DNA from 2 places in the Rhizobium sp. 10N414 genome. Region 2 is predicted to be linked to the other one. Evidence: riboswitches for the same ligand, from Rfam matches in the RefSeq annotation. Region 2 holds a riboswitch; the other holds the start of a gene.
The links. A riboswitch is a leader RNA that binds a small molecule or an ion and turns the genes downstream of it on or off. The one in region 2 is predicted to bind S-adenosylmethionine.
Positions count from the first base shown of each region.

Region 1: linked by a shared signal. The riboswitch ahead of metA (homoserine O-acetyltransferase MetA) and the one ahead of AC1DE4_RS00720 (O-succinylhomoserine sulfhydrylase) in region 2 are both predicted to bind S-adenosylmethionine.

Region 1 covers NZ_JBFTIN010000010.1:129,746-134,162, reverse strand. Annotated here, with positions in the region: gene AC1DE4_RS12285 (GntR family transcriptional regulator) at 1-237, opposite strand, end outside; gene AC1DE4_RS12280 (aldose epimerase family protein) at 349-1,371, opposite strand; gene metA (homoserine O-acetyltransferase MetA) at 1,497-2,420, opposite strand; SAM riboswitch at 2,456-2,533, opposite strand; gene AC1DE4_RS12270 (SbmA/BacA-like family transporter) at 2,684-4,417, shown strand, end outside.
Region 2 covers NZ_JBFTIN010000001.1:135,464-139,880, reverse strand. Annotated here, with positions in the region: gene AC1DE4_RS00730 (Hsp33 family molecular chaperone) at 1-831, shown strand, start outside; gene apaG (Co2+/Mg2+ efflux protein ApaG) at 832-1,224, opposite strand; gene AC1DE4_RS00720 (O-succinylhomoserine sulfhydrylase) at 1,425-2,609, opposite strand; SAM riboswitch at 2,655-2,733, opposite strand; gene AC1DE4_RS00715 (2'-deoxycytidine 5'-triphosphate deaminase) at 2,806-3,900, shown strand; tRNA gene AC1DE4_RS00710 (tRNA-Gly) at 3,956-4,029, shown strand; gene AC1DE4_RS00705 (hypothetical protein) at 4,280-4,417, shown strand, end outside.

The sequences.
Region 1 (4,417 bases), on a different contig from region 2:
CGACTCGAGCGTGCCGGAATTCATCAGGTCGCGATAGGCGGTCCGAACGGTGACACGCCCGACCTTCAAGGCTTCGGCCAGATCGCGCTCGCCGGGGAGCGCCGTTCCGGGCTTCAGCAACCCTTCCTGGATCAAACCGGTCAGCGCCTGTGCCAGCCGCTTGTAAAGCGGCCCGGTCAACGCCTCGTCGCGCAGGCCACGGCTGTTCAGTTCCGCTATCAGACTGGTTCTATCCATTTCGCAATAATAGAACCTATTTAGAACCAATCGCAAGCAAGAAATGACGCGCAAAAAAACCCCCGCAGGAAGCCTGCGAGGGTTGGCTCATTCGAGAACAAGGCGAGAGCGTTAGCTCTTCGAGAAAATGTAATCCGTTTCCTGACGCAACACTTCACCCGGGCGCAAAACGGCATCGGGGAAGCCCTCGTGGTTGATCGCATCCGGCCAGATCTGTGTTTCCAGGCAGAAGCCGGCGAAGGGACCATACTTGCGTCCATCGAGGCCTGGCACAGGCACGTCGAGTTTGAAGCCGGCGTAGAACTGTACGCCGGGCTCCGTCGTGCGAACTTCCAGCGAAACGCCTGAGTTCAGGCTGCGGGCAAGCGCGACGGAGCGCTTTGCGGTGCGTTCGGTGGAGAGGCAAAAATTGTGATCGTAGAGCGCCTGTTCGCTGCCGCCGAACCGCTTCATGGGCGACATCTCGCGGAAGTCGAAAACCGTTCCGGCGACAGGCCGTACCTCTCCGGTCGGGATCTGCAACTCATTCGTCACGAGGTAGCCGTCGGCTGCAATCATGATGTCGTGGCCGAGCGCATCGTCGCGGCCGTCGAGGTTGAAATAGGCATGCTGGCAGACGTTAGCGATCGTCGGTTGATCGCTCGTCGATTCGTAGGTCACGGAAAATTCGCCGTTGCCGTGTACCCAGTACGTGGCCTGGATGGTGCAGTTGCCCGGATAGCCGCCGCGACCGTCGGGATCGACGATCGTCAACACGACGCGGTCGGCATCATGCTCGACGATTGTCCAGTTCCGCTTGGCGATGTTGTCCTTGCCGCCGTGAAGATGGGTAACGCCCTTCTCGTTGAGATCGAGTTGATAGTTCTTGTCATCCAAAGTGAACTTGCCGCCGCCGATGCGGTTTGCGCAGCGCCCAGGCGTCGCTCCAAAGTAAGAGGAGTGGGCGGGGTAGCTGTCAAAATCGTCGAAGCCAAGCAGCAGCGGCGCATCGTGACCGTCAAGGCGGAGATCCTGAATGACGGCGCCCCAGGTGATGATCTTGGCGGTCAGCCCGCCACCCTTGATCTCGACACGAAAGACAGTCTCGCCCGACTGGGTTTGCCCAAAAACTTCCCGTTTCAACATTTCCGCCATAGCGACCATCCAGATATATCTTTAATTGAGGCAGGGAACCTGCCCCCATTTGCCGCAAACCGCAACGGGTGTCGTAAAAAAGAAGCACCGTCAGACCAAGCGGCGGCCGCTTGGCATCGGCTCCGTCAGTTGCCCTTGCCGATGTCGTTGAGATCGTAAGGTGTCGTCTGGTAGATCTCGTTGATCCAGTTGCCGAACAGCAGGTGCGCGTGGCTGCGCCAGCGATTTTGCGGCGCCAGCGACGGATCGTTGTGCGGGAAATAGTTGTGCGGCATCTTGATCGGCACGCCGGCATTCACGTCGCGGAAGTACTCGTCCGAGAGCGACGTTGAATCGTACTCCACATGATTGAACATATAGAGCCGCTTGCCCTTGCGTTCATGCACCAGGCAGACGCCCATTTCGCTGGATTCCATCAGGATCTCCAGGTCTGGTGACTTTTCGATGTCGCTGCGGCGAACCTCGGTCCAGCGCGACACGGGCACTTCGAAATTGTCGGAGAAACCGTTCAGGTAGACCGACGACGGCTTCAGATTCCGGTGTCGGTAGACACCGAAGGCCTTCTCCTTGAGTTCGTACTTCGGAACGCCGTGGAAATGATAGATCGCGGCCATCGCGCCCCAGCAGACGTTCATCGACGAATGGACGTTGGTTTCCGTCCAGTCGAAAATCTGCTGCATTTCACCCCAATAGTTCACGTCCTCGTAGGGCAGCGTCTCGATCGGCGCGCCTGTTGTGATGAAGCCGTCAAACTTGCGGTCCTTCACTTCCTCCCACGTCTGGTAGAAGGCGAGAAGATGGTCTTCCGAGGTGTTCTTTGCTTTATGGTTGCCCACGCGGATGAGCGAAAGCTCCACCTGCAGCGGCGAAGCGCCGACCAGGCGGGCCATCTGCAATTCCGTCTTGATCTTGTTGGGCATGAGGTTGAGAAGCCCGATCTGCAGCGGCCGGATGTCCTGACGGATTGCCGCCGTCTCGGTCATCACGCGTACGCCTTCCTGAACCAGGGTTTCAAACGCAGGCAAGGTATCGGGGATCTTGATGGGCATTGCGGTCACTCGATCAAAGAAACGAATATATCGCTATCGGTCCGCACGCGGCCCTTTAGCAACTTCTTTAACGTGGCTGCAAGCCGGCCGGCCAAATCACCACGGAGTGCCTTAAATAGCGCCAGTCGGGCTGCGAATCAATTGCTCATACGAAGAGTGGGGTCGATGCGAAGTCACTCACACGTTAAAGGTTGCTAGAATCTGTTGGTGGACACAGCGAATCACCACGTTTATTGAAGTAGAATGACGACTAGGGACGCGTAATGGCAGATGACCTCAAAGGCAGGCCAAGCATTCAAGGGCAGGACAGAGTAGGATACGACCTGAGCCTGGGCTATCGCTTGAGGGTCATGTTCTCGGCTTTCTGGCATTCGCCCGTGCGGGGAAGGGTCTTGGTGATCGCTACTGCGCTGATCGCCATCATTCTTGCGACCGCCTATGCCACCGTCATTCTCAACCAGTGGAACGCGCCTTTTTACGACAGCATCGCGCGGCGCGATCTGCCCGGCTTCTTCCATCAGTTGAAGGTCTTCGCGTTGATCGCCGGCATGCTGCTGCTGCTCAACGTCGTGCAGGCCTGGCTCAATCAGATGACCGCGGTCTACATGCGCGAAGGCCTGACGCGTGATCTTGTCAACCAGTGGCTTCAGCGCAAGCGTGCGCTTCGGCTTTCGGCCAGCGGCCTCATCGGCGTCAATCCCGATCAGCGCTTGCACGAAGACGCCCGCAACCTCGCGGAAAGCACCACGAGCCTGATGATCGGGCTGGTGCAGGCGACGATCCTGCTGATCAGTTTCATCGGCGTTCTGTGGGATCTCTCAAGCGGCTTTATCTTCCGTTTCGGCACGCATTCCTTTTCCATTCCGGGCTATATGGTTTGGGCTGCGATCTTTTATGCGGCGTCCGCATCGATTCTCAGCCAACTGGTGGGCCGCAAGCTTGTAAAGCTCAATGCGGATCGTTTCTCGAAGGAAGCAGAGCTTCGCTTCGCGCTGATGCATGCCAACGAGAACATGCCGGCGATTACCGTGGCACGCGGCGAGGAGAATGAGCAGAAACGCATCGACACCGACATCAGTGCGGTGCTTGCCGTCATCAAGCGGGTGGCGATGGCCAACGTCAACCTCACCTGGGTATCGGCCGGCTACGGTTGGCTCGTCGTTGTCATCCCGATCATTGTTGCCGCACCCGCCTACTTCTCCGGCGGCCTGACGTTTGGCCAGCTGATGGTGTCCGTGGGCGCCTTCAACCAGGTCAACACCGCCCTTCGCTGGTATGTCGCGAATTTCGGTCCCATCGCCGAATGGCGCGCCACGCTGATGCGCGTCACCGATTTCCGGCAGGCGCTCACCAGCATGAATGACGAAATCAATATGAAGGGAACGATCAAGTACGAACGGAACCCTTCCGGGAACTTGACGCTGGAGCATGTCCGGATCGCCGCCAAGATCGGCGAGGACATCGACCAGTGCGGTGGTTTCCGCGTGCACGAAGGCGCGGTGACGATCAAGGCCGGCGAAAAGGTCATGATCAACGGCGACCACAACGTGAATCGTAAATTGCTCTTCCTTGCGCTTTCCGAGCTTTGGCCGTGCGGCGGCGGCAAGATCGGCTTGCCGCCCACGGACGACATGCTTTTCGTCCCGCAGTCGGCCTACATTCCGGGTGGTACGCTTCGCGAAGCATTGGCGTTTCCGGAACCTGTTGACGCCTATCAGAATGCCGATGTCATTGCGGCGCTGGAAAAGGCAGGCCTCCAAAATCTGGTTTCCCGGCTTGATACCCGAGCCCGCTGGGACAAGCTGCTTGACTCTGACGAGCAGCGGGCGATCGGCTTCGCTCGCCTGCTTCTGGTGCGGCCGAAATGGATTGTATTCGACGAAGTGCTGGAGGGCATGGAGCCGGAATGGCAATCGACGATGATGCAGGTCCTCGCCTCCATGCCTGAGGCAACGATGATCTACATCGGTCGGTCAGACACTTACGTCGAGACTTTC
Region 2 (4,417 bases):
CTTCTTGCCGAAGTCGTTGTGCTGACGGTGCTGCTCGGCACGTCGCTGAAATTTGAAGGCAAGTTCACGGTCCAGACCAAGGGCGACGGCCCGGTGGACCTGCTTGTTTGCGATTTCTCGACGCCTGAGAACGTGCGTGCCTACGCACGCTTCAACCAGGGCCTCCTCGACAGGGCCGTTGCGGCAGGGCAGATCGAGCCCGAACAGCTTCTCGGCAAGGGCATGCTGGCCTTTACGATCGATCAGGGCAAGTTTTCCCAACCCTACCAGGGTATCGTTGCGCTCGACGGTGCGACCCTTGAAGAGATTGCCGGCACCTATTTCCGCCAGTCTGAGCAGATCCCGACGCGGGTGCGTCTTGCTGCTGCCGAACTCTTCGATCGCGACGACGCGGGCAAGCCGCGCCACCGCTGGCGGGCTGGCGGTCTTGTCGCCCAGTTCCTGCCGGAAGCGCCGGAGCGCATGCGCCAGCCGGATCTTCACGGCGGCGACGGCGATAGGACTGGCGGCACCCACAAGGAAGACGATGCCTGGATGGAAGCCCGCTCGCTCGTCGACACGATCGACGCCGACGAACTGACGGATCCGCAAGTCGGCACCGAGCGGCTGCTATATCGTCTGTTCCACGAGCGTGGGGTTCGCGTCTACGAACCGCGCGAGGTCTTCGATCGGTGCAGCTGTTCCCGCGAAAAGATCAAGGGGGTGCTGAAGGGCTTCTCGGCGGAGGAAATTGATGCCAGTCAGGAAGACGGCGCAATTTCGGTCACCTGCGAATTCTGCTCGACGACCTATCGTTTCGAAGTGGAAGAGGTGGCAGAGCCTGCTGAGTGATCAGTTCAGGACTCTCAGCAGCCCTGGCGAATCCAGTGAGAAGGCGGGTATTTCGACATTGAAAAGCTCGCCTTCGTCCGTTTCCATCTGGTAGTGGCCGAACATCAGCCCCGACGGCGTATCCAGCGGGCAGCCCGAGGAATATTCATAGGTATCGCCGGGCGCGAGCCGCGGCTGTTCGCCCACGACGCCGGCGCCCGTGACCTCATCGACGAGGCCGTTCTGGTCGGTGATGTTCCAATAGCGGTTCACCAGTCGCACGGACTTGTCGGAATTGTTGCTGATGACGATCCGGTAGCCCCAGACATAGCGATCGTCTTCCGGATCGGATTGCTCCTCCAGATAAAAAGGTTCGACGACGACTTCAATGTCTCGTGTAAGGGCGCGGTACATGCCTACACCATAGTCAATATACGTTACCGGTATCTTATACGACAGCCGATCCGTCAATAAACCGATAGTCGATCACGTCCGTAATGCCTGTAAAGGCAAGAAGTTTCGCCACTTAAGCCTGACTTTGACCTGTCTTGGGTGGGGCAAAGCAGCATGTGGCGGTCGGCCGGATTTGCGTCGATCCGGCCGATGTCGGCTGATCAGGCGTTCACTTTTGCGAGAGCCTGGGCGAAGTCCTCGATCAGGTCGTCCGTGTCCTCGATGCCGGCGGAAAGACGAACGGTACCGCCGGAAATGCCGAGCTCCGCCCGTGCTTCGTCGGTCAGGTTCTTGTGCGTCGTCGTAGCCGGATGCGTGATCAGGCTCTTGGCGTCGCCCAGATTGTTGGAGATCTTGACGACCTGCAAGGCGTTTTGGAGCGCGAAAGCTGCTTCCTTGCCGCCCTTGAGTTCGATGGCGACCAGTGTCGAGCCACCCTTCATCTGCTTGGCGACGATGTCGGCCTGCGGATGATCGTTGCGGCCGGGATAGATGACCTTGGCGACCTTCGGCTGATCGGCCAGGAAGTCGGCGATCTTCGATGCGTTTTCGGTCTGCTGCTTGACGCGCAGCGGCAGCGTCTCGAGTCCCTTCAGCAGCGTCCATGCCGTGAACGGCGACATGGCCGGGCCGGTGTGGCGGTAGTAGTCCTGAAGGTTCTCGTTGACCCATTCCCGGTCGGAGAGGATGACGCCACCGAGGCTGCGGCCCTGGCCGTCGATGTGCTTGGTGGCCGAATAGACGACGATATGGGCGCCGAGCTCGAGCGGCTTCTGGAAGATCGGCGTGGCGAAGACGTTGTCGACCACGACCTTGGCGCCGATCTGGTTGGCGAGCTTGGCGACGCCGGCAATGTCTATCACCTCGAGTGTCGGATTGGTCGGGCTTTCCAGGAAGAACACCTTGGTGTTCGGGCGGATCGCCTTTTCCCAGTTTTCCAGATGGCGACCGTCGACCAGCGTGCATTCGATACCGTATTTCGGGGCGAGCGTCTCGACGACCCAGCGGCAGGAGCCGAAGAGGGCGCGGGCGGCAACGATGTGGTCGCCGGCCTTCACCTGGCAGAGGATTGCGGCGGTGACGGCTGCCATGCCGGAGGCCGTGGCGCGGGCTTCCTCTGCGCCTTCCAGTGCGCACATGCGCTTCTCGAACATGTCGTTTGTCGGGCTGCCGTAGCGAGCGTAGATATAGCCTTCCGTTTCGCCCTTGAAGCGCGCTTCGGCCGCTTCCGCGCTCTCATAGACGAAGCCCTGCGTGAGGTAGATGGCTTCCGAGGTCTCGCCATATTGCGAGCGCAAAGAGCCGTCGTGAACGAGTTGGGTTGCGGGGCGCCAAGTCTTGCTCATGAATCACCACTTTCAAACAACAAAAAAACCGGCCGCGAAAGCAGACCGGTTTTGCACCCGGTCCTTTTAGCCACTTGTTTAACGTGGCTGCAAGCCGACCGGCCAAATCACCACGGGATAAAAGTGCAATACTGCCGTTCTATGCTTGCGTCAATTCCTTGAGTTTGGTTTTGTCTCCCGCGAATATGGATGGGGCATGATGGCTCGCGAAACAGGAATTTTGGCGGATCGCGCGATAGCCGCGCTCTTTGAGGCGGGACGTCTCACCAGCGAGCGCGATTTGGACCACGACCAGATCCAACCGGCAAGCCTTGACCTCAGGCTTGGCGCGAAGGCATTCCGCGTTCGCGCGAGCTTCATGCCGGGTCCTTCCCATTTGGTGTCCGATAAGCTCGATCGCCTCAGCCTCCACGTCGTCGACCTCAGCGAAGGCGCCGTGCTGGAGACCGGCTGTGTCTATATCGTTCCCTTGATGGAGCGCCTCGACCTGTCGGCCGACATGTCGGCCTCGGCCAATCCCAAAAGCTCGACCGGACGTCTCGATATCTTCACCCGCGTCATCACCGACTACGCGCAGGAGTTCGACAAAATCCCGGCTGGCTACTCCGGCCCGCTCTATCTCGAAATCAGTCCGCGTACTTTCCCGATCGTCGTGCGTCGAGGCTCGCGCCTGTCGCAGATCCGTTTCCGGGTCGGCCATTCGATACTTGGGGAGCCGGAATTGCTCGCGCTCCACGATGCCGAAACGCTGGTCGCCAGCAAGCTGCCGAACGTCTCCGGCGGCGGCATTGCCCTGTCGATTGATTTGGCCGGCGACAAGGATGGACTGATCGGCTACCGCGGTAAGCACCACACTGCAGTCGTCGATGTCGACAAGAAGGCGCAGCACGACATCTATGACTTCTGGGAACCTCTCTATAGCCGCGGTCGCAACGAACTGATCCTGGATCCGGACGAGTTTTATATTCTCGTCTCGCGCGAAGCCATCCATGTGCCACCGCACTACGCGGCAGAGATGACCCCCTTCGATCCGTTGGTTGGCGAATTTCGCGTGCATTATGCAGGCTTCTTCGACCCCGGCTTCGGCCACGTCCCCGCCGGCGGCCGCGGCAGCCGCGCCGTGCTCGAGGTCCGCAGCCACGAGGTTCCCTTCATCCTCGAGGACGGCCAGATCGTCGGTCGCCTCGTCTATGAGCATATGCAGGAGCACCCCGAGAGCCTCTACGGCTCCGGCCTCGGCTCCAACTATCAGGCCCAGGGCCTGAAACTCTCGAAGCACTTCCGCATCTGACAACGCCAATGCCCGCTTGACAGCGGCACCCATCTATTGGAAATCTCGCTCCAACGCGGGTGTAGCTCAATGGTAGAGCAGCAGCTTCCCAAGCTGAATACGAGGGTTCGATTCCCTTCACCCGCTCCAAGTTCAGATGGTTTTGCTGGGACTGAGCGGATTTCATCCGCACTGTGGTCTGAGCGTGGTGCCACGTGGGCCGCCGTCGTTCGCTGTCTTACTCCACGAGGAAAGAACGCCCTTAAGAGGTAGCCTCGAAGGAAATTGAAATAGTTGACAATCCTCTAATAAACATGGTTAATTTTTAACTATTCTCCGATATCACGGGAACGCAGGCGACCCCTTGGTCGTTGTCGGCATGATCAGGAGGAGTTGCAGAATGCTTTTGAAGATTTTCACGGCGAAGCGCGAGATCCGGGAGAATGGCGATACCGGCACTTACGCTGACGGCTACTATGCGCCGGAAGTGGTTCTTGCGTCTGCGCGCGATGACGATCGTGCTTCCTATGAGCGCGAT